DNA from 2 places in the Ornithinimicrobium carbonis genome. Region 2 is predicted to be linked to the other one. Evidence: predicted binding sites of a transcription regulator. Region 2 holds the regulator's gene; the other holds the start of a gene.
What was found. The regulator LexA, encoded in region 2, represses DNA repair genes until DNA is damaged. The targets are predictions, from matches to a motif close to TCGAACANNTGTTCGA.
Positions count from the first base shown of each region.

Region 1 (11,778 bases), 2.4 Mb from region 2:
CACCACCGGGAGGACGACGCGGCGCGCCCGGCCACCACCGGATGGCCGGGCGCGCCCCGGGGTGAGCGGTCCGATCAGGCCTGCTGACTCTCGTGCCGCCCCTCGGCGAACTCCTCGACGATCTTGGCGTTGAACGCCGGCAGGTCCTCGGGCGTGCGGCTGGAGACCAGGCCCTGGTCCACGTGGACCTCCTCGTCGACCCAGGTGGCCCCGGCGTTGCGCAGGTCGGTCCGCAGGCTGGCGTAGGAGGTGAGCGTGCGGCCCGTCAGCACGTCCGCGTCGGCCAGGATCCAGGCGCCGTGGCAGATGACCCCGACCGGCTTGCCCGCCTCGAAGAAGTGCCGGGCGAAGGCCACCGCGTCCTCGTCCATGCGGATGTGGTCGGCGTTCACGACGCCGCCGGGCAGCACCAGGGCGTCGAACGCGGACGGGTCGCTGCCCCCGGTGGTCTGGTCCACGCCCGCCTCGTGCCCCTTCTTGCCGGTGATCGTGCCGTCCTCGGAGGACACCAGCACCGCGCGGGCGCCGGCCTCCGTCACCGCGTCCCAGGGCGAGGTCAGCTCGCTGTCCTCGAAGCCGTCGGTCGCCAGGAACGCGATCGTGCGTCCGTCCAGTTCTGCCATGGGGATCCTCCTCGTGCTCGGGGGTCGCTCGGTCCCGTCCACGGTATGCCGCGTCCGCGCCGGTCGCACGTGCACGGCATACCCTGTGGCGGTGCCGGTCTCCCTCGTCCTCTCCGGGCTGCTCACCGGATGGGCGCTGATCGCCGCGGTCGGTGCACAGAACGCCTACCTGCTGCGGCAGGGGATCGTCCGTCGCCACGTGGGTCCGCTGGTGGCGCTGTGCGCCCTGTCCGACGCTGTCCTCATCCTGGCCGCCGTGCTGGGGATCGGCGCCGTCGTCGAGGCCTGGCCGCCCTTCCTGCAGGTGGCCCGGTGGGGCGGTGGGGCCTTCCTCGTCGGCTACGGCCTGCTCGCCGCCCGCCGCGCGCTGCGGGCCGAGGAGTCCCTGCGGGCGGCGCGGACCGTCGACCGCGGACTGGGCCCGGCCCTGGCCACGATGGCCGCCCTGACCTGGCTCAACCCGCACCTGTACCTGGACATGGTCATCCTCGGGGCGATCGCCAACAGCCACGGCCTCCAGGGCCGGTGGTGGTACTACGCCGGGCTGGTGGTGGCCAGCGTCACCTGGTTCGCCGCGCTGGGCTACGGCAGCGGCCGGCTGCAGCCACTGTTCGCGCGGCCGCGCTCCTGGCAGGTGCTCGACGCGCTCATCGCCGTGGTCATGGTCTCCCTCGGCGTCGGGCTGGTGCTCGGCGGCTGAGTCAGCAACCGACCAGACGCTGGGCCAGGAAGCCCTCGACCTGGTCGAGGGCGACCCGCTCCTGGGACATGGAGTCCCGCTCCCGGATCGTCACCGCCTGGTCGTCGAGGGTGTCGAAGTCGACCGTCACGCAGAACGGCGTGCCGATCTCGTCCTGGCGGCGGTAGCGCCGGCCGATCGCCCCCGCGTCGTCGAAGTCGACCATCCAGTGCTGCCGCAGGCGCGCCGCCAGGTCCTTGGCCTTCGGCGTCAGGTCGGCGTTGCGCGACAGCGGCAGGACGGCCACCTTCATCGGCGCCAGGCGCGGGTCGAGCCGCAGCACCGTCCGCTTGTCCACCCCGCCCTTGGCGTTGGGCGCCTCGTCCTCGGTGTAGGCGTCCACGAGGAAGGTCATCAGCGAGCGGGACAGGCCGGCCGCCGGCTCGATGACGTAGGGCGTCCACCGCTCGCCGGTGGCCTGCTCGAAGTAGGACAGGTCCTGCCCCGAGTGCTGGCTGTGGGTGCTCAGGTCGAAGTCGGTCCGGTTGGCGATCCCCTCCAGCTCTCCCCACTCCGAGCCGGTGAAGTTGAACCGGTACTCGATGTCGACGGTGCGCTTGGAGTAGTGGGACAGCTTGTCGGCCGGGTGCTCGAAGTGCCGCAGGTTCTCCGGGGCGATGCCCAGGTCGGTGTACCAGCGGGTCCGCTCCTCGATCCAGTACTGGTGCCACTCCTCGTCCTCGCCCGGCTTGACGAAGAACTCCATCTCCATCTGCTCGAACTCACGGGTGCGGAAGATGAAGTTGCCCGGGGTGATCTCGTTGCGGAAGCTCTTGCCGGTCTGGGCGATGCCGAACGGTGGCTTCTTGCGCGAGGCCCCCATGACGTTGGCGAAGTTGACGAAGATGCCCTGCGCGGTCTCGGGGCGCAGGTAGTGCAGGCCGGACTCGTCCTCGACCGGGCCGAGGTGGGTCTTGAGCATCATGTTGAACTCGCGCGGCTCGGTCCAGGCCTTGTTGCCGCAGCTGGGGCAGGTGATCTCCGACAGGGGCACCTCGTCGGGGTCGATCTCCTCGCCCGGCCGTGCCTTCCTGTTCTTCTTCTCCGCGACCGCCTCCTGCATGTGGTCCACCCGGAACCGCTTGTGGCAGGACTGGCACTCGGTCAGCGGGTCGGAGAACTCGCCCACGTGCCCGGAGGCCACCCACGTCTGCCGGGGCAGGATGATCGAGGAGTCCAGGCCGACCACGTCCTCGCGCGTCTGCACCATGGCGCGCCACCACTGGCGCTTGATGTTCTCCTTCAGCGCCACCCCGAGCGGTCCGTAGTCCCAGGCCGACCTGGTCCCGCCGTAGATCTCCCCGCACGGGAACACGAAGCCACGGCGCTTGGCGAGGGAGACGACGAGATCGACGGTGGAGGTCTGCGACATGGGCGCCAGTGTACGGTCCTGCCCCGGCCCGGCCGGACCCTCCACGGGACTTAGGCTGGTGGGGTGTCCGACGCGTCCCGCCCGTCCCAGCCCCGTCCCGAGCACCCCTCCGCAGCCCCTCGGGAGGAGCCGGGCCCGGGCCGCCTCCGGTATGCCGTGGAGCAGCGCTCCCTGCCCGCCCTGACCCGCCTGGCGCGGCTGCCGGTGTGGCTGCCCTTCCTCGTCCTGCTCGCCACCATGCTCCTCGGCGGCTTCCTCGGCGGCGTGGTGGGCTGGGTGCTCGTCGGGCTCGCGCTCGCCTTCATCCTGTGGCTGCTCTACCTCTCCTGGCCGCGCCTGACCACCGTGGAGCGGCTCATGCGGGGCACCGTCCTGCTGCTCTTCGCGGTCGTCACCGTGACCCAGCTGGTCCCCCGCGCCTGACCGACCCGCCGGTCCCCGCACGAGACCCTGAATTGACAATCATTCTCATTCTCGGTCATTCTCGGTGGCATGACCCTGCGAGCGCGGACCGCCGCGACCCTGCTGCCCCTGGCCGTGCTGCTGGCCGCCTGCGGCCCCGCCGGCGGACCGGCGGACGGACCCGCGGACGCCCCGGCGACGGACGGCGCGCCCGACGCCGCGGAGGTGACCGACGGCGGCACCCCCCTGCAGGTCGTCGCGGCCTTCTACCCCCTGGAGCACCTCGTCCGCACGGTCGGCGGCGAGCACGTCGAGGTGTCCACGCTCACCGCCCCCGGCATCGACCCCCACGACGTGGAGCTCACGCCGCGGCAGGTGGCCGGCCTGGGCGAGGCCGACCTCGTCGTCTACCAGGACGGCATGCAGGCGGCGGTGGACGCCGCAGTGCAGCAGCAGGCTCCCGACCACAGCCTCGACGTGGTGCCGGCCGCGGACCTGATCCTGCTCGACGAGAGCGAGCAGGAGCACGCCGAGCACGCGGGTGAGCCGGTCGACGACACCGACCACGGGGAGGACGAGGGGCAGGCCGAGCACGCGGACGGCGACACCGACGACAGCCACGACCACGGCACGGAGGACCCTCACTTCTGGCTCGACCCGCAGCGCTACGACGACGTCGCGCAGGCGGTGGTCGCCGAGCTCGCCAGGCTCGACCCGGCCCACGCCGACGACTACGCAGTCAACGGTCAGGCCTTCTCGGACGTCATGAGCGACCTCGACGCCCGGCTGGCCGAGGGCCTGGCCACCTGCGAGAGCAGGGACGTGGTGACCACCCACGAGGCGTTCGGCTACCTGGGCGCGCGCTACGACCTGCACGTCGTGGGGATCACCGGCGTGAGCCCGGAGTCCGAGCCCTCCCCCGCCCGGCTGGCCGAGGTGACCGAGCTGGTCCGCGAGCTGGGGGTCGGGGCGGTCTACACCGAGCCCCTCCTGCCCGAGGCGATCGCCCGCACCGTCGCGCAGGAGACCGGCACCCGGGTGCTCGTGCTCGATCCCGCGGACGGGATCGGGGAGGGGTCCGTGGGAGAGGACTACGAGAGCATCATGCTGGCCAACCTGGAGACGCTGCGCGAGGGGCAGGGCTGCTCGTGAGCACCGTCCTGGCGCTGCACCGGGCCACCTTCGGCTACGACGGCCGCCCCGTGGTCTCCGATGTCGACCTGACGGTGGGGTCCGGCGAGGTGCTGGCCTTCCTGGGGCCCAACGGGGCGGGCAAGAGCACCCTCGTCAAGGGTCTGCTGGGCCTGGCCGACCACCTCTCCGGTGAAGTCACCGTGCTCGGCTCCCCCCTGGACCGGCTCCGCGAGCGCACCCGGATCGGGTACGTGCCCCAGCGTCATACCCTCACCGGCGGGGTGCGCGCCACGGTCACCGAGGTGGTCTCCACCGGCCTGCTGGCGGGCCGGCCGTGGTGGCGCCCGGCCACCCGGGCGGACCGGATCGCGGTCCAGGAGGCGCTGGAGACCGTGGGGCTGGCCGACCGGGCCCGGTTCGAGGTGGAGACCCTCTCCGGGGGCCAGCAGCGCCGCGTGCTCATCGCCCGGGCCCTGGTCGCGGGGCCGGAGGTGCTCGTCATGGACGAGCCCACGGCCGGGGTCGACGTCGCCAGCCAGGCGGTCCTCGCCGGGGTCCTGCAGCGCCTCGGCGAGGCTGGCACGACCATGCTCGTGGTCACCCACGAGCTGAGCGCGCTGCGCGGCGTCGTCGACCGCATCGTCGAGGTGGACGCCGGGCGGCTCACCTTCGACGGCGACCCGTCGGGGTATGCCGAGCACCAGTCCGGCCTCGCGCGCACCGCGGGCAGGGGGTGGGTGGCGTGAGCGCGATGCTGGAGCTGGAGTTCATGCGCAACGCCCTGCTGGCGGCCCTGCTCGTGGGCCTGGCCGCCCCCCTGGTGGGCATCTTCCTCGTCCAGCGCCGGCTCTCCCTCGTCGGCGACGGGATCGGGCACGTGGCCCTGGCCGGCGTCGCCGTGGGCGTGGCCACCCAGCAGAGCCCGGTGTGGGCGGCGATGGTGGCGGCCGTCGCGGCGGGGGTGGCCATCGAGCTGGTGCGCGCCCGGGGGCGGGCCTCCGGCGACGTCGCCCTGGCGATCATGTTCTACGGCGGCATCGCCGCGGGCGTGGTCATCATCAACCGCGCCGAGGGCGCCCAGACCGGCAGCCTCACCGGCTACCTGTTCGGGGCGATCACCACGACCACCCGCTCCGACCTCGCGGTCTTCGCGGTCCTCTCCGCCGTGATCGTGGGCGTGACGCTGGTCCTGCGGCTGCGCTTCTTCGCGGTGGCCGGCGACGAGGAGTACGCCCGCGCCAGCGGCCTGCCCGTGCTCGGGCTCAACATCCTGCTGGCGGTGCTGACCGCCGTGACCGTCGTCGTGGCGATGCGCGTCGTCGGGCTGCTGCTCATCAGCGCTCTCATGGTCGTGCCGAACGCGGCGGCCCAGCAGGTGGCCGGCAGCTTCCGCGCCGCCGGGGCCTGGGCCGTGGGACTGGGCATCACCGCCTCCGTGGGCGGGGTGGTCACCTCCTACCACGCGGACACCGCGGCCGGGGGCACGATCGTCCTGCTGGCCATCGGGCTCTTCGTGCTGACCACGCTCGCCGGTGCCGCCCGTCGCCAGCTCGCCGCCCGTCGTCACCGGCACGCCGAGCGCCACCTGCACGAGCACGGGCCGGGGTGCGGGCACGAGGCCGTCCTGCACGGCGACCACGTCGACTACCTCCACGACGGTCACCGGCACGCCGCCCACGAGGGGCACTACGACGAGCACGCGGGCGACCACGGCCAGGAACGGGGCCGGGACCACGGCCGCCCCGGGGGACCCGGCATCGAGGAGCACGAGGTGGTCCGGTGAGCACGACCTCCAGGCGCAGGCCCACCCGTCAGCAGGCGGCGGTGGTCGAGCAGCTCGGTGCGGGCGAGGACTTCACCAGCGCCCAGGACCTGCACGCCCGGCTGCGCGACTCCGGCGAACGGGTCGGGCTGGCCACCGTCTACCGCACCCTCACGGCGCTGGCCGCCAGCGGCGAGGTGGACATGATCCGCACCGACGACGGCGAGGCCGTCTACCGGCGGTGCTCGACGGGCCACCACCACCACCTGGTCTGCCGGGAGTGCGGCCGGACCGTGGAGATCGAGGGGCCCGCCGTGGAGCTGTGGACCGACGCCGTGGCCGCCGAGCACGGCTTCTCCGACGTGGAGCACACGCTGGAGGTGTTCGGCACCTGCGGCAGCTGCGCCGGCACCTGACCGCGGTCGCCCGGCGCAGGGGTCAGCTCGAGGCCCGGTCGACCGCTCCCCCGTAGCGGCGGTCGCGGGCGGCATACTCCTCGATCGCGCGCCACAGGTCCCGCCGGTCGTAGTCGGGCCAGAGCACGTCCTGGAAGACCATCTCGGCGTAGGCGCTCTGCCAGAGCAGGAAGTTGGACGTGCGCTGCTCCCCCGAGCTGCGCAGGAACAGGTCCACGTCGGGCACCTCGGGGTGGTAGAGGTAGCGCCCGACCGTGCGCTCGTCGATCCCCCGGGGCGAGAGCTTCCCCGCCCGCACGTCCTCGCCGATCCGGCGGACGGCGTCGGCGATCTCGGCCCGCCCCCCGTAGTTGACGCAGAAGTTCAGCGTGATGACGTCGTTGTCCCGGGTGCGGCGCTCGGCGTCCTGCAGCTCGTTGACGACCGACCTCCACAGCCGCGGGGTGCGGCCCGACCACACCACCCGCACGCCCCAGGAGTCCAGCTGGTCGCGCCGCCGGTGGATGACGTCGCGGTTGAACCCCATGAGGAAGCGCACCTCGTCGGGGCTGCGCCGCCAGTTCTCGGTGGAGAAGGCGTAGGCGCTGATGCACCCGACCCCGATCTCGATGCCGCCGGCGATGACGTCCAGCAGCGACGCCTCCCCCGCCTCGTGACCCTCGGTGCGCCGCAGCCCCCGCTGGTTGGCCCAGCGGCCGTTGCCGTCCATGACGATGGCCACGTGGCGCGGCACCAGCTCGCGCGGCACGTCCGGGGGACGCGCCCCGGTGGGGTGGGGGTCGGGCGGGACGGGCCCGTGCGGGCGGGTGACCACGGTCAGCGGATCCTCTCGAGGTGGCGCAGGGAGCGCACGCCCCGCTCCAGGTGCCACTGCAGGTAGGCGGCCACGAGGCCGCTGGCCTCGGCGCGGTGCCGGCTCTGGCTGTGCGCGGCGACCTGCCAGTCGCCGGTGAGCAGGGCCCCCAGCAGCTCCAGGGTCTCCGGCGCCGGTGCGGTGGACCCTGGCGGTCGGCAGACGGGGCACACCGCCCCGCCGGAGGGGACGTGGAAGGCGCGGTGCGGGCCGCTCATGCCGCAGCGGGCGCAGTCGACGAAGCTGGCCCGCCAGCCGCCGATGGCCAGGGCTCGGACCAGGTAGGAGTCCAGCACCATCCGCGGCTCGTGCTCCCCCGCGGCGAGTGCGGACAGCCCGCCGGCGAGCAGACGGAAGTGCTGGGTGGCCACCTGCCCCTCCTCGGTCAGCTGCTCGCACGTCTCGAGCATCACGTGGGCGGCCGTCCACGCCGGGTAGTCCCGGGCGATCGCCTCCCCGTAGGCGGCCAGGCCGTCAGCCTGGGTCACGGTGTCGAGGGTGCGCCCCTCGTAGCACTGCACGTCCACGACCATCCCCGGCTCCAGCCGGGCCCCGAACCTGCTCCTGGTGCGCCGCACCCCCTTGGCCACCGCCCGCACCTTGCCCCTGCCCCGGGTCAGCAGGATGACGATGCGGTCGGCCTCCCCGAGCTTGTAGGTCCGCAGGACGACCGCGGCCTCTCGGTAGGTGGGCATGGCCCCATCATCCCCCACGCGGGCCGCTCGTGGAGGGAGGCCGCGACGCGCGGCGCCCCCTCCGCTGTTGCGTGATGATCGAACATTTGTTCTACTCAGACCATGATGCTCCAGGGCTCCCTGCTCGACCAGGTCGACGAGGTCGGACTGCGCCCCCTCGCGGGGGCGGTGCACCGGACCACCCTCGACGCGACCGCCTGGGTCGACCTGCGGCCGGGCTGGGTGACCGGCTCGGACGAGCTGTTCACCCGGCTGACCCTGGGCGGGTCCGCCGGGGTCGAGTGGCGCGGCGAGCGGCGCCAGATGTGGGAGCGCGAGGTGCAGACACCCCGGCTGCTCCGGTTCTACCGCGAGGGCGAGCCGCTGCCCGACCCGGTCCTCACCGGCGCCCGGGAGGAGCTCGGGTCCCACTATCGGCAGGAGCTGGGCGAACCCTTCGTCACGGCCGGGATGTGCCTCTACCGCGACGGTCGCGACAGCGTGGCGTGGCACGGCGACCGCCACGGTCGCAGCTCGGCCGCGGACACGATGGTGGCGATCGTCAGCCTGGGCGCCCCACGGGCGCTGCTGCTGCGTCCCCGGGGCGGTGGACCGAGCACCCGGTTCGTCCTGGGGCACGGCGACCTGCTCGTCATGGGCGGCGCCTGCCAGCGCACCTGGGACCACTGCGTCCCCAAGACCACCCAGCCCGTCGGCCCGAGGATCAGCGTGCAGTTCCGGCCGCGAGGGGTCCGCTGAGCCGCACGGTGGGTGTCGGCAGGGAGGCCTGCACCAGCGCCCGGACCGCGGCTCCGTCGGCGCAGGCCAGGGCCTGGTCGGCCAGCTCGACGAACTGGGCGGCGCTGCCCGTGCGCAGCCGCTGCTTGACGAGGGGGACCGCGGCAGCGGAGGCGCTGAGCTCGTGCACCCCGAGCCCGACGAGCAGGCCGGCCAGGTCCGGGTCGCCGGCCATCGCACCGCACAGGCCCACCCGCACCCCGTCCGGGGCGCCGTCGGCCACCGTCCGCACGAGCGAGAGCACGGCCGGGTCCAGGGCGTCCGACCACGCGGCCAGGCGGGGGTTCCCGCGCTCCGTGGCCAACGTGTACTGCACGAGGTCGTTGCTGCCGATCGAGACCAGGTCCAGCCCCTGCGCCAACCGGGCGATGCCGAGCGCGGCGGCCGGCACCTCGACCATGATGCCCACCTGCAGTCCGGGGGGCGGTGCCTCCAGACCCGCCCGCGCGGCGGCGCGGCCCAGCTGCTCCTGGGCCCAGCGCACGTCCTGGATGGTCGTGACCATGGGGAAGAGCACCGCCACCGGGTGGTCCACCGCCACGGTGCAGATCGCCTGCAGCTGGTCGAGCAGGAGCGAGGGGTCCTCGGCGAAGGCGCGCAGCCCCCGCACACCGAGGAAGGGGTTCTGCTCGGGGGCGACGGGGTGGAACGGCAGCGGCTTGTCCCCGCCGACGTCCCACGTGCGGATCGTCACCGGGTGGGGGTGGTAGACGCGGGCCATGGCGGCGTAGACCTCGACCTGCTGGGCCACCGACGGCGCCTGCCGCCACTGGGCGAAGACGGCCTCGGTCCGGACCAGCCCGGACCCCTCGGCCCCCAGGGCGGCTCCCAGGCGGGCCACCGCGAGGGAGGAGACGTTGGCCTTGACGCGCACCCGGACCCCGTCGGTCGTCACGGCGGGCGAGAGCGCGTGCCGCAGCGCCCGCTCCCGTTCTCGCCGCCGGTCGTCGACCATCCGCTCGAACGCCTGGCGCAGCGCGGGCTCGGGGTCGACGACCAGGTCGCCGCTGCGCGCGTCGAAGGCCACCACGGTGCCGTCGGGCACGTCGGCCCGGTCACCCACCCCCGTGAGGACCGGAACCCCCCTCGCGGTGGCGATGAGCACCCCGTGCCCGGTCGTTCCTCCCCGGCGCGTGAGGACCCCCTGCACCCGGGAGGCGTCCAGGGAGATCGCGAGGGCGGGGTCGAGCTCGTCGACGACCAGGATCCCGTGCGCGGTGCTGCCCGGCTCGTCCGCGCCCAGCAGCAGGCGGACCACCCGGTCCCCGACGCTGTGCACGTCCTGGCCCCGCTCGCGCTGGTAGGGGTCGGCGAGGTCGGCGAAGGCCCCGGCGGCCCTCTCGATCGAGGCCGCCCAGGCGGCCGCCGCCGGCTCGCCCGCCTCGATCCGGGCGTGGGCGGCACCGGTGATCCGGGGATCCCGCAGCAGCGTCGCGTGCGCCTCGAAGACCTCGGCCTCGCCCTGACCCAGGTGCCGCCGGGCGCGGTCCGCGAGCTCGGCGAGGCGCTCCAGCACCCCGGCGACCGCCTCGTGGAGCCGCTGGTGCTCCTCCGCCACGGTCCCCGCGTGGTCCTCGACGGACTCCAGGACGGGGTGCAGGCGCAGCGAGGGGCCGACCGCGGCCTCCAGCCCCGACCCGGCCACCCCCGGCTCGGAGGAGACGGCCGGCACCGGGACCTCGACGTCCGAGAGCGGCTCGGCGGGCCCGGGCTCGTCCCCGAACCCGCGCAGCGCCAGCTCCTCCAGCTCGGCGAGCACCTCCTGCGCCGACGGTCCGTCGGCCTCGGCCAGCAGCACGTGCCCCTGCTGGGCGTCCAGGGTGGCCACCGCAGACAGGGACAGCGCGTCCACCGGCCCCCGGCCGACCGTCAGGTTGCGCAGACGGACGGTGGTCGTCGGAGCGTGGCGGGCGGCGCAGGAGACCAGCCGGGCGGCCGGGCGGGCGTGCAGCCCGTGCTCGGCGGTCACGGCCAGCTCGACGGACGCCGTGGGTGCCGTCCTGGCCGGCGCCGAGGGCGTGCCGTCACCCCCGGCCGCGGACCCGCCGTCCCCCTCCGGGGACGCCACCCCGGGGGGCCCGGCGGGTGCTGCCGCTCCTGCGACCACCCCGGGTGCCCCCGCGCCGAGGTGCTGGCTCTTGGCCCGCAGGCCGGCCGCGGCCTCCCGGGCGCAGGCCTCGAGCCCGCCGCCGCCCGCGGCCGTCACCACCGCCGCGAGCAGGCCCTCCACGAGCGGGGCGTCGCTGAGCCGGACCCGCCCGGCCACGGCCGGGTCGAGCAGTTCCAGGGCCATCTCGGCCGAGAGGACGGCGCTGCCCAGGTCCAGCAGGACCAGCACCCCTGCGCCGTCGCTGGCCGCGTCCGACCGCGCGAGCGCCCGGGCCACGTCCGCGGCGTCCGACCCCAGCCGCCCGTCGTCCAGGCCGGCCGCGACCTCGACGTGGGGCCGACCCGGGCCGTGGAGCATCTGCGTCGCCAGCTCGACCGCGGCCTCCGCGAGGGTGCGGCTGTGGGAGACGACGACCAGGGAGATCAACGGGCGTCCGCGCCCAGCGCCCGCGCGGCCGAGCGCAGAAGGATCGCGGCGCTCGCGGCACCGGGGTCGAGGTGTCCGGCGCTGCGCTCACCCAGGTAGGAGGCCCGCCCCTTGCGGGCGACCAGCGGCAGCGTCGCGTCCCGCCCCTCCTCGCCCGCGGCCGCGGCCGCCTCCAGGCAGACGGGGAGGGCCCCCCCGTCGCCCGCTGCGGCGGTGAACGCCGCCACGGCCGGTGCGAACGCGTCATACATCGTCTTGTCCCCGGCCTCGGCCTTGCCGCGGGCCACGATCCCCTCCACCCCGGCCCGCAGACCCTGACCCACCTCGAAGACGCCGGCGTCGGCGGTCGCCGACAGCGGTCCGGCCATCCGCAGGAAGAAGGTGCCGTACAGCGGGCCCGAGGCTCCCCCCACGGTGCCGACGAGGGTCATCCCGACCTTCTTCAGGTATGCGTCGATGCCTCCGAACT
Region 1 is NZ_OZ348993.1:2,415,635-2,427,412, reverse strand. Features, by position in the region: gene ACWHYA_RS11110 (type 1 glutamine amidotransferase domain-containing protein) at 75-623, opposite strand; gene ACWHYA_RS11105 (LysE/ArgO family amino acid transporter) at 715-1,323, shown strand; gene ACWHYA_RS11100 (glycine--tRNA ligase) at 1,325-2,734, opposite strand; gene ACWHYA_RS11095 (DUF6703 family protein) at 2,798-3,157, shown strand; gene ACWHYA_RS11090 (metal ABC transporter substrate-binding protein) at 3,227-4,288, shown strand; gene ACWHYA_RS11085 (metal ABC transporter ATP-binding protein) at 4,285-5,016, shown strand; gene ACWHYA_RS11080 (metal ABC transporter permease) at 5,013-6,053, shown strand; gene ACWHYA_RS11075 (Fur family transcriptional regulator) at 6,050-6,448, shown strand; gene ACWHYA_RS11070 (isoprenyl transferase) at 6,471-7,262, opposite strand; gene recO (DNA repair protein RecO) at 7,265-7,996, opposite strand; gene ACWHYA_RS11060 (alpha-ketoglutarate-dependent dioxygenase AlkB) at 8,099-8,734, shown strand; gene ptsP (phosphoenolpyruvate--protein phosphotransferase) at 8,700-11,309, opposite strand; gene dhaL (dihydroxyacetone kinase subunit DhaL) at 11,306-11,778, opposite strand, start outside.
Region 1: a site for LexA is predicted at 8,075-8,090, ahead of ACWHYA_RS11060 (alpha-ketoglutarate-dependent dioxygenase AlkB). Genes of this name have one in related genera too.

Region 2 (11,778 bases):
ATGGTCGTGATCGCCACGGTCCCGGCGTCCTGGTCCTTCCTGGGTCTGGGCGAGTGGTGGGCCCGGGTCTCTCCCTCGCGCTTCCTGCGCTGAGATCGGCGGTCGGGTCGTGAGCGCCACGGTCCGGGCCCTGGGTCCGGTGCTGGTGGGCGTGGACGGGTCGGCCTCCGCCGCCTCCGCGGTCGCCTGGGCGACCGCGGAGGCCTCCGCGGAGGGGACCCGGCTCGTCCTGGTCCACGACAGCGGGGCCGGCCGGGCCGTCGGACGGGCACTGCTCGAACGGGCCCGGGACGGCGCCCGCCGGTCGGACCCGCAGGCTCGTCCCGAGCTGGTCCTGGAGGCTCCCGCGGACGAGGGTCCCTGCCCCGCCGGAACCATCGGCCGGGCGGTCGACGCCGTCGGACCGGATGCCGGGGCGACGACGGTCGTCGGGCGCCGCGGGTCCGGAGGTTTCCGGGGGATGCGGCTCGGATCGACGGCCCGCAGGCTCGTCCACGACGGCACCGGCACCCTGGTGCTCGTGCCGACCGGGTGGGAACCCACCACGGTGGACCCGCAGGCACCCGTCGTGGCGGTGGCCAGCGGGACGGAGCAGGAGGCCGAGAGGGTCGTCACGGCCGCCCGGCTGCGGGCGGAGCGCGACGAGCGCCCGCTCCTGGTGGTCCGGGCCGGCCGGTACGGGCACCCGGTCGCCGAGGTCCTCACCCACGACGCGAAGGCCGAGCTCATCGTCCTCGCCCGGGGTCCCACCGCGGCGGCGGTGGCCGAGGAGGCCACCTCCCCGGTGATGATCGTCTGAACGCCGACCGTCCGAGCACCGTCGTCCGGACGTCAGCAGTCTCCACCGCCGATGGCGGGCCCGCGGGCCCGCCATCGGCGCGTCCGCGGGCCCGCCGCGGGCCCGCCATGGGCGCGCCCGCGGCGACGCCGCCGGGCGCGAGGGACGGCGTGCACGGCATACCTCTCGCGTCGGTGATGATGGAGGTATGGAGAACGGGGCCAGGGTGCGCGCCCTCGGCCGGCCGCTTCCCGGTTCCGAGGGTCGCGCCCCGCTGATCCCCGGCCCTGTCGACACCGCGCTCACCCTGCCGCCGCGGACCCCGGTGGACGAGGAGCGCTACGCGGTGCTGCGCGACCTGGTGGCCGACGGCGACGTCGTGGTCCTGACGGGCGCCGGCATGTCCACGGCCTCGGGCATCCCCGACTACCGGGGGCCGGACGGGCGGCGGCGGGTCCAGCCGATGCAGCACGCGGAGTTCACCGGGTCCGCGGAGGCGCGGCGTCGCTACTGGGCGCGGGCGTTCAGCGGTTGGGAACGCTTCGCCGCGGCCCGTCCCAACGTCGCCCACCGGGCCGTGGCCGCCCTGGAGCAGGTGGGCGTCGTCACCGGGGTCATCACCCAGAACGTCGACGGCCTGCACCAGGAGGCCGGTGCCCGGTCCGTCCTCGAGCTGCACGGCAGCCTGGCCCGGGTGGTCTGCCTCGACTGCGACGAGCCGTACGAGCGCGACCAGGTGCACACCTGGCTGGCCCAGGCCAACCCCGGCTTCGGCGCGCTCGTCCACGACGGCGCCGAGGTCCGCCCCGACGGTGACATCGTCGTGTCCGAGGAGCTGGTCTCGCGGTTCCGGCCGCCCCGCTGCCTGGTCTGCGGGGGCGACGCCCTCAAGCCCGACGTCGTCTTCTTCGGCGGTTCGGTGGAGCGGGAGCTCGTCGACCGGGCGTACGAGATGGTCGCCGGGGCGGGCACCCTCCTCGTGCTCGGGTCCTCGCTGCGCGTCATGAGCGGCTACCGGTTCGTGCGCCGCGCCGCCCGCGAGGGCATCCCGGTGGCGGTCGTCACCCGCGGCGAGACCCGTGGCTGGGCGGAGACGACGGTGCAGGTGGACAGCCTGCTGCAGGACGTCCTGCCGCGGCTGCTGGACGACGTCGTCGAGGGACTCGACCTCCCTCGGGATGCGGACGGGCCCGAACCCTGGTGATATCGCCTCAGGGCCGGATCCCTGCCGGCCCGGGACGAGGAGGCGCGATGGACAGCAGCCAGGAGACGATCGCCATGCTCTACGACGCCGACGTGATGACCGTCGACGGCGACCGGCTCGGCGACGTCGGGCAGGTCTACCTGGACGACGAGACCGGCGCGCCGGCGTGGGTCTCGGTGCGCACCGGGTGGTTCGGTGCGCGGGAGAGTCTCGTCCCGCTCGTCGGTGCCCAGGTCGAGGGCGACACGGTCCGCGTCGCGCACACCCGCCAGGAGATCAAGGACGCGCCGACGGTCGACGCCGACGCCCACCTGGACGAGGTGGAGCAGGACCGGTTGTTCCGTCACTACGGCCTCGTGCTGGGCGACGGCACCGTCGCGCCCGAGGCGTCCACCGCAGGTCCGGACGGACCCCGGCCGGTCGGCCTCGCGGGGACCGGGTCGGGGCGGTCCGTCGGCGAGGAGCCGGTCGAGGAGGACCACGCCGACGGTGCCGAGCTCTCCCCGGAGCAGGCGGTGACCGGTGCGTCGGAGAACGTCGCCTACCCCAGCGGGCAGGACCGCCCCGAGGGGCCTCGCGGCGGTCCCACGAGCGGCCCCGGACGGCCAGGGAGGCTGCGGCGCCACGAGGGCAGGCCGCCGCGGTCCTGAGGGTGCGGGTCCCGGGGCCGCCTGCGGCTCCGCGGAGCAGGTGCTGGGTATGGTGCTGGGCACCCGTCGCGCATCCGCGCCGGCGGGTACGGCGGGTCGGAGGAGGCTGACGTGACCATCTCGCAGGAGCAGCTCGAGGCGCTGTACGACGCCGAGGTCGTGGACCAGGACGGCGAGAAGGTGGGCTCCCTCGGCCAGGTCTACGTCGACAACGGCACGGGGGAGGCGGCCTGGATCACCGTGCGCACCGGGTGGTTCGGCGGCCGGAAGATCTTCGTGCCCCTGTCGACGGCCGAGCTGGTCGACGGCCAGATCCGTGTCCCCTATCCCAGCGCCATGATCAAGGACGCTCCGGACATCGACATCAGCGGCCACCTCAGCGAGAACGACGAGCAGGACCTGTTCGACTACTACGCGCCGGAGGTGGGGGAGACCCCCGCGACCTGAGGCAGGGACCCGGCGCAGCTCGACAGGACCCGGACAGCACGACGCCGCCCCGGTCGAGGGGGCGGCGTCGTGGGTGGCGGTGGGACCCGTGCAGTGGCAGCGGCACGGTGGATGGAGGTGTCCCGCCGAGGGTCACACGCGGCGCAGCACCGCCGTGACCTTGCCCAGGACGACGGCGTGGTCGCCGTCGATCGGCTCGTAGGCCGGGTTGTGGGGCATGAGCCAGACCTTGTCCTTGCCCCGCTTGAAGGTCTTGACCGTGGCCTCGTTGTCCAGCATCGCGGCGACGATGTCGCCGTTGACCGCCGTCGGCTGACGGCGCACGACCACCCAGTCCCCGTCACAGATCGCGGCGTCGATCATCGAGTCCCCGACCACCTTGAGCAGGAACAGCTCTCCGTCGCCCACGATCTGGCGGGGCAGGGGGAAGACGTCCTCGACGGCCTCCTCGGCCAGGATCGGACCACCGGCCGCGATCCGGCCCACGACCGGGACGTAGGACGCCTCGGGACGGGAGTCACCGATGCCGGTCTCGTCGTAGGTACCGGCGAGGGGGCGCTCGCCGGCGTCGGACGCCACCGGGCCGCGAGCGTCGGCAGAACCGTCGGAAGGGGTGCGGCGGTAGCCGCTCTCGCTCCCGGGGACGACGACCTCGATCGCGCGCGGGCGGTGCGGGTCGCGCCGCAGGAAACCCTTGCGCTCGAGCATCTTCAGCTGGTGGGCGACGGAGCTGGGCGAGGTCAGGCCGACCGCCTCACCGATCTCGCGCAGGCTCGGGGGGTAGCCCCGGGCGTCGACGGAGTCCCGGATCACGTCGAGGACGCGTCGCTGCCGGTTGGTCAGCTGCGCCCCGCCGTCCCGGTCGGGCATCTCGTGGATCGTGGCCATGCGTCCTTCCGTCCCCGTCTCCCTCTGGCTGCCAGGGCCTGGCCGTCAGGCCAGGTCAGAGGGTGTGTCAGTGGTCGGTGTTTGAGTACCTGACATGCACACAGCGTACGGATCGAGCGGCCCCGGGGCAAACATGTGTTCGACCGGCGTGTCGACAAAGTCGTACGCGCGTGCTATCAATAGGACAGACGTCCTATCGAACGCATGTCGCAGGATGATCCCGAGGAGGACCACCATGAGCACTGCCACCGCCGAGCTGCACCCCCTGTCCGGGACGGTCGCACCGTGGACGGTCGCCCGCCCGGGTGGCCACCTGCGCCTGGTCTGCGCCGACGAGCGGCGCCCGGCCACGAGCCCCCTGCGGCTGACCCGTCGTGGTCGCCTGACGCTGACCGCCACGGCCGCCCTGGTGCTGGTCCTGGCCTTCGCCTCGCTGCTGAACGCCATCGGCCCGGCGGGCGCGAGCTCGGCCGTGACCGTCGAGCCGGGGATGACCCTGAGCCAGATCGCGGCCGAGCAGCTGCCGGAGGTCCCGCTGAGCCAGGCGATCGTGGACATCCAGCGGGCCAACCGGTTGAGCACCACCAGCGTGGCCGCAGGCCAGGAGCTGGTGATCCCCGGCCGCTGAGGCCGTCGGCGTGAGCTGAGGCTGCCGACGTGAGCTGGGGCTGCCGACGTGAGCCCGCCCGGCCGTTGCGCAGGACCGCGCTGGTCAGGAGCTGGAGCGGATGGCGTTCCAGACGACCGAGAGCTGCTCGGAGGGCATGAAGTAGCCGGTGAGGTGCGGGTCGAACATCAGGCCCGCGATCCCCGCCTGGACGTAGGCGTCGTCGGACTGGACGACCTCGGGCGGCGGCAGGGCGATCGCCCGCAGGTCCTCATCGGCGTCGATCATCCCGTTCTGCACCGCGAAGTGCCGGGCCCGCTCGGCGTTGGTGAAGGTCAGCAGCATCATCTGGCCGGCGATCTGGGCCGCGGCGGGCGACTCCTGCCCCTCCTCGCCCACGGCGATGAACCACCAGTGCTCCAGGCCCATCGTCTCGCGCCACAGGGCCGTCATCCCCTCGTGGTCGTCGGGCCCCTCCACCCGTGCGGCCAGCAGGTCGGTCTGCGTCTCGGCGGGGGGCAGCAGGCCCGCCCCGGGCCCGGCCTCGTCCGACGCGGGCGCCGTCGGGTCGTGGTCCAGGGGGTCCTGGTCGGTGGCGGCCGGCCGCTCGCCCTCGTAGAGCGACTCCCTGTCCTGCGGGCGCTCGTCGTCCTGGAAGGGCATCGATGTCGGGTCGCTCATACCCTCTATCGGACCACACCGGGACCGGGCGGCCCAATCAGAACGCCGCGGCCTGGGCGCTCGGACCCCCCGCAGGACGGCGCTCCGACCACCCTCCGGCGCAGGGGAACCGGGCCCGGATCACCGGGTCAGCGCGTGTCCGGACGACGCACCGGGATCGGCCCGGTCGGGTCGTCGAGCTCGTGGGACCAGCTGTGCGGCACCACGCCGGGGGAGTGCTCCAGACCCTGGTCGGTGGTCGGCCCGGGCTCCTGGCCGGTGTCCGGCTCGGGAGCGCGTCGGCTGGGTGACTCACCACCCTGGTGCGGGGCAGGCCCACCCTCGATCCGTGGTCCCTGGCCGTCCACCGGCACCTCCACCGGGGCGGTCCCGACCCGCACGGTCTCGCCGCGCACCTCGACCTCCACCGGATCGCCGACCTCGACGGAGAGGGTCAGCGCGTCCTGGGTGAGCCGCACCCGCAGGCGCGAGCCGTGCCACCGCATACGGAAGGTCAGGCCGGTCCACTCCTGGGGGAGGCGGGGGTCGAAGGTGAGCCGGCCCCGGTGGTCGCGCATGCCGCCGAACCCGCCGACGAGGGTGCTCCACACCCCGCCGGTGGAGGCCACGTGGACGCCGTCGGCGGCGTTGCGGTGCCGGTCGGCGAGGTCGACGAAGAGCGCGTCGTAGAAGTACCGCAGCGCCAGCTCGTGGTAGCCCACCTCCGCGGCGATGATCGACTGCACGACGGCCGACAGCGAGGAGTCCCCGGTCGTGATCGGGTCGTAGTAGTCGAAGTCGGCCCGCTTCTCCTCCTGGCTGAAGCGGTCGCCCAGCAGGTAGAGGGCCAGCACGACGTCGGCCTGCTTGAGCACCTGGAAGCGGTAGATGACCAGGGGGTGGTAGTGCAGGAGCAGAGGGGCGTGGTCGGCGGGGGTGCCCTCCAGGTCCCAGACCTCGCGGTCGAGGAACTGGCTGTCCTGCGGGTGGATGCCGAAGTCCTCGTCGAAGGGGATGTGCATCTGCTCGGCGACGCGGGCCCACTCGACCACCTCGACCTCCTGCAGGCCCAGCCGGGCACTCGCCCGGCGCAGCTCGTCGGGGTCGTTGCGCTCCAGGTCGCGCACCACCTCCACCGCCGCGCACAGGTTGTGGCGCGCCATCGCGTTGGTGAAGAAGTTGTCGTTGACCACGGTGTTGTACTCGTCCGGCCCGGTCACCGCGTGCAGGTGGAAGGACTTGTCCCCGTTGACCTGCCAGAAGCCCAGGTCGGCCCACAGGCGGGCGGTCTCCACGAGGAGGTCCACACCCTGGGAGACGAGGAACTGTCGGTCGCCGGTGGCCCGGGCGTACTTCATCAGGGCGTAGGCGATGTCGGCGTTGATGTGGTACTGCGCGGTTCCGGCCGCGAAGTAGGCCGAGGCCTCGTGACCGTTGATCGTGCGCCAGGGGAAGAGCGCGCCGTACTGCGCCATCTCGGCGGCCCTGCGGCGGGCGTCGTCGAGCATCCCGTGCCGGAAGCGCAGCGCGTTGCGGGCCGCCTGGGGGTGGGTGTAGGTGAGGAAGGGCAGGACGTAGCACTCGGTGTCCCAGAAGTAGTGCCCCCCGTAGCCCGAGGCCGTCAGGCCCTTGGCGGCGATGCCGTGGCCCCCGGCCCGCATGGAGGCCTGCCCGAGCTGGAAGAGGTTCCAGCGCACCGCCTGCTGCACGTCCGGCAGCCCGTCGACCTCGACGTCGGACTCGGCCCAGAACCGCTCCCACGTCCGCGCGTGCTCCTCCTGGAGCGCGGCCACGCCGCGCTCGGAGGCGCGGTCCAGCGTCCGGCCGCAGCGGTCGGCCAGCTCGCGCGCCGGCACCCCCCGGGAGGTGTGCACCGCGACGAGCTTGTTCAGCCGGACCACCGTCCCACGGCTCGCCTCGATGCGGTAGACGTGCTTGGCCAGGTCCTCCTCGACGACGGCGTCCGCACGGACCGGGTCCTCGGTCTCCAGCTGGTGCTCGACCATCGTGGCGATCGTCATCCGGGAGTTGTGGGTGCGGTAGCCCAGCAGCAGCCGCCCGTCGCGCTCCTCGTGCAGCCGGGGGTCGAGGACCCGCTCGGCGAAGCTCTCGGCCCTGCGGGGGTCGAACCCCTCGCCCATGGCCGCGGAGCGCACGTGGTACTCGTCCGACCCGTCCTGCCGGTTGAGCAGCTGGCTGGAGATGACGAGGGAGGCGTCCCCGTCGAGCATCTCGACCTCGAAGGTCATCACCGCCAGGTGGCGCTCCTCCACGCTCGTCATCCGGGTGCTGCTGATCCGCACCCGCTTGCCCGAGCTCGTGCGCCAGACGACCTCCCGCCGCAGGAGGCCCGCCCGCAGGTCGAGCACGCGCTCGTACGTCTCCAGGTCGGCGGTGGCCAGCAGCAGGGGCTCGTCGTCGACGTAGAGCTTGATGGTCTTGGGGTCGGGCACGTTGACGATCGTCTGCCCCACGCGCGCCAGCCCGTAGGCCTCCTCGGCGTGCTGGATCGGCCAGGTCTCGTGGAAGCCGTTGACGAAGGTGCCGTGGGTGTGGGTGTCGCGCCCCTCCTCGACGTTGCCGCGCAGCCCCAGGTAGCCGTTGGACACGGCGAACAGGGTCTCGCTCACCCCCAGGTCGGAGTCGTCGTAGGTGCTCTCGACCAGGCGCCAGGGGTCCACGGGACAGCGGGTGCGGTCCATCGGGTCGACGGGCTCGGGCGGGCGGTGCCAGTTGGTCGAGTCGGTCTGCACGCGGGCTCCAGGGGGTGGGACGGGGAGGGGGGAGGTATGCGGTGGGTGCGTCGGGGCTGGTGGGCGGTGGCCGTGACCGGACGGAGGGGGTGTGCTTAGACCAGGTCGGCCAGGTCGGTGACGACCTCGTCGGCACCGTGCTCGCGCAGGGTGGCGGCACCGACCCCGCGGTCGACCCCGACGACCCGGGCGAAGCCGCCCGCGGCTCCCGCGGCCACGCCCGAGACCGCGTCCTCGACGACCACGCACCGGGCGGGGTCCACGCCGAGCCGCTCGGCGGCATACCGGAAGGTGTCGGGCTCGGGCTTGCCCGCCAGGCCCTGCTCGGCGGCGACGACGCCGTCGACGACGACCTCGAAGCGGTCGGCCAGGCCGGCGGTCCTCAGCACCTCGACGGCGTTCTTGGAGGAGGAGACCACGGCCATGGCCACCTCCCGGCGGGCGAGCTCGTCGAGGAGACGGACCGAGCCGGGGTAGGGCTCGATGCCCTCCTCCTCGAGGACCTCGTTGAACAGGTCGTTCTTGCGGTTGCCCAGCCCGCAGACGGTGCGCTCGTCCGGGTCGTCGGACGGGTCGCCCTGGGGCAGCTCGATGCCGCGGGAGGCCAGGAAGGTGGCCACGCCCTCGTAGCGGGGCCGCCCGTCGACGTGGGCGAAGTAGTCGTCGTCGGTGTAGGGCTCCTGCTCCTCGGGCAGCTCGTCGAGGAAACGGGTGAACATCACCTCCCACGCCCGCATGTGGACCTCGGCGGTGGGGGTGATCACCCCGTCCAGGTCGAGGAGGGCGGCGTCGACGGTGTCCCAGTTCACCCGGCCCAGCGTAGGGGACGGACCGTGGACGGGGGTGGGATCGCCCGGCCGCGTCGTGCCCGGGCGGCGGCTCGGGACGGCCGCGGAGGGGGGAGGGGCTGTGCACGGTCGGTCGGGGCTGTCGGCCCGGGCGGCTACGGTCGGGGGATGACGACCACCCAGGCAGACGTGGACCAGACCCCGGGCCCTCCGCGGTCCCGGGAGCAGCTGCACGAGCAGGCGCACGACGCGCTGCGGCGGCTCGTCGGGCGCGACGACGCCCGGTTCCGCGACGGACAGCTCGACGCCGTGACGGCGCTGGTGGAGGACCGCGGACGGGTGCTGGTCGTGCAACGGACCGGCTGGGGCAAGTCGGCCGTCTACTTCGTGGCCACCGCGCTGCGCCGCGCCCAGGGGGCCGGCCCGACGGTGATCGTCTCGCCCCTGCTGGCCCTGATGCGTGACCAGATCGCCGCGGCGGGCCGGGCCGGGGTCCGGGCCGTGACCATGAACTCGGCCAACGCCACCGAGTGGGACGAGGTCCGCCAGGCCCTCGCGGAGGACCGGGTCGACGTCCTCCTCGTGAGCCCGGAGCGGTTGAACAACCCGCGCTTCCGCGACGAGCAGCTGCCCGACCTGGCCCGTCGCTGCGGGTTGCTCGTGGTCGACGAGGCCCACTGCATCTCCGACTGGGGCCACGACTTCCGCCCCGACTACCGCCGCATCCGGACCCTGCTGGACGCACTGCCCGAGGGGACGCCGGTGCTGGCGACGACGGCGACGGCCAACGAGCGGGTGGTCGACGACGTCGTCGAGCAGCTGGGCGTCGGCGGGTCCCAGGTGCGCACGATCCGCGGGCCGCTGGCCCGGGCGTCGCTGCGGCTGGGCGTCCTCCCGCGGCTGACGCCCGAGCAGCGGCTGGGGTGGCTGCTGGCCCACCTCGGGACCCTGCCCGGCAGCGGCATCATCTACTGCCTCACGGTGTCCGCGGCCGAGGACGTGGCCGAGGCCCTGCGCGGGGCCGGGCACGAGGTGGCGGCCTACACCGGCCGGACCGACACCGAGGAGCGCGAGCGGCTCGAGGGCGCCCTGCGGGACAACCAGGTCAAGGCGCTGGTGGCCACGAGCGCTCTGGGGATGGGCTTCGACAAGCCGGACCTGGGCTTCGTCGTCCACCTGGGCGCCCCGAGCTCGCCGGTGGCCTACTACCAGCAGGTCGGTCGTGCCGGCCGTGCCACGGAGCGCGCCGACGTGCTGCTGCTGCCCGGCTCGGAGGACCGCGACATCTGGAACTACTTCGCCACCGTCTCGATGCCGCGCCAGGACCAGGCCGACGCCGTGCTGACGGCGCTCGCCGAGGCCGGCCGACCGATGTCGACGCCGGCGCTGGAGACCGTCGTCGACGTGCGGCGCACCCGGCTGGAGCTGCTGCTGAAGGTGCTCGACGTCGAGGGGGCCGTGGCCAAGGTCCAGGGCGGGTGGACGGCCACGGGCCAGCCCTGGGTCTACGACAAGGAGCGCTACACCCGCGTCGCCGAGGCCCGCGTGCGTGAGGCCGAGCTGATGCTGGGCTACCAGCAGACCGACGGGTGCCGGATGGCGTTCCTGCAGGAGTGCCTGGACGACAGCACCGCCGAGCCGTGCGGCCGGTGCGACCGCTGCGCCGGCACCTGGTTCCCCACGGACATCCCCGCGGAGGCCGTCGGGTCCGCCAAGGACCGGCTGGGGTCGGTCGGCGTGCCCGTCGAGCCGCGGGGTCAGTGGCCGACGGGGATGCCGCGCCTGGGTGTGGACGTCAAGGGCAAGATCCGGCCCGAGGAGCAGGCCGGCGTGGGCCGCGCTCTGGCCCGGCTCTCCGACCTCGGCTGGGGACAACGGCTGCGGGCGGTCCTGGCGGCCGGGGAGTCGCGCCCCGACCCGGAGGTGCCGGACGACCCCGAGCTCGGGCCGGCTCTGACCCCGGGCCAGCCGGTCCCGGAGGACGTGACCCGGGCCGTGGTCCAGGTTCTCGCCGGGTGGGACTGGGGGCAGCGCCCCGTCGGGATCGTGGCGATGCCGTCGCGTCGTCGCCCCGCCGTGGTGGGCTCCCTCGCGGAGCAGATCAGCCAGATCGGCCGCCTGCCCCTGCTGGGCAGCCTGGACCTCGTGCACGGCGGCCCCGTGGGGGAGCCGGGCGGCAACAGCGCCTTCCGGCTGGCCAACGTCTGGGGCCGGGTGGGCGTCGGGCCGCAGCTGCGGGCAGCGCTTGCCGAGGCCCGCGGGCCGGTGCTGCTCGTCGACGACGTCGTGGACTCCCGCTGGACGCTCACGGTGGCGGCCCGCGAGCTGCGGCTCGCCGGTGCCGACGCGGTGCTGCCGCTCGTGCTGGCCCTGGAGGCGTGAGAGGTCCCACCGGGTGGGCGCCGGGGGCGCGGGCCGGCCGGTAGCCTCACGCCCGTGACCGGTCCCCACGTCCTCTACGTCGCCTGGGGCTTCCCCCCGGCCCGCAGCGGAGGGGTCTACCGGGCGCTGGCCACCGCCAACGCCTTCGCCCAGGGCGGTGCGCAGGTCACCGTCCTCACCGCCGAGCGAGAGGCCTTCGAGCGGTACACCGCCGTCGACCCGGCCCTGGAGGAGCACGTCGACCCGCGGATCGAGGTCCGCCGCCTGCCCTTCGAGTGGCCCGCCCGCGAGCCCGACCGCTCGCGCTGGCCCCTCGCGCGCAGGGCCCTGCCGCGGGTCTGGTGGCACGTGCGCAAGCGGCTCGACCGCATACCCTTCCCCGAGTCCGGCTACGGACCATGGCGGGCCACGCTGGAGTCCGCGGCCCGGGAGGTGCACGCGCAGCGCCCGGTCGACCTGGTCGTGGCCACCGTCAACCCCTACGTCGACCTCGCCGCCCCCAGGGTGCTGGCCCGCGAGCACGGGGTGCCCTACGTCGTGGACCACCGCGACGCCTGGCAGCTGGACGTCTTCTCCGGGCGTCGCACCCACCGTCGGGGGAGCCGGGTGGACCGCACCGAG
Region 2 is NZ_OZ348993.1:22,442-34,219, reverse strand. Features, by position in the region: gene ACWHYA_RS00135 (hypothetical protein) at 1-93, shown strand, start outside; gene ACWHYA_RS00130 (universal stress protein) at 110-799, shown strand; gene ACWHYA_RS00125 (Sir2 family NAD-dependent protein deacetylase) at 987-1,982, shown strand; gene ACWHYA_RS00120 (PRC-barrel domain-containing protein) at 2,030-2,632, shown strand; gene ACWHYA_RS00115 (PRC-barrel domain-containing protein) at 2,744-3,079, shown strand; gene lexA (transcriptional repressor LexA) at 3,212-3,967, opposite strand; gene ACWHYA_RS00105 (LysM peptidoglycan-binding domain-containing protein) at 4,203-4,595, shown strand; gene ACWHYA_RS00100 (hypothetical protein) at 4,680-5,255, opposite strand; gene ACWHYA_RS00095 (glycoside hydrolase family 65 protein) at 5,384-7,936, opposite strand; gene ACWHYA_RS00090 (HAD family hydrolase) at 8,083-8,796, opposite strand; gene ACWHYA_RS00085 (RecQ family ATP-dependent DNA helicase) at 8,944-11,157, shown strand; gene ACWHYA_RS00080 (glycosyltransferase) at 11,212-11,778, shown strand, end outside.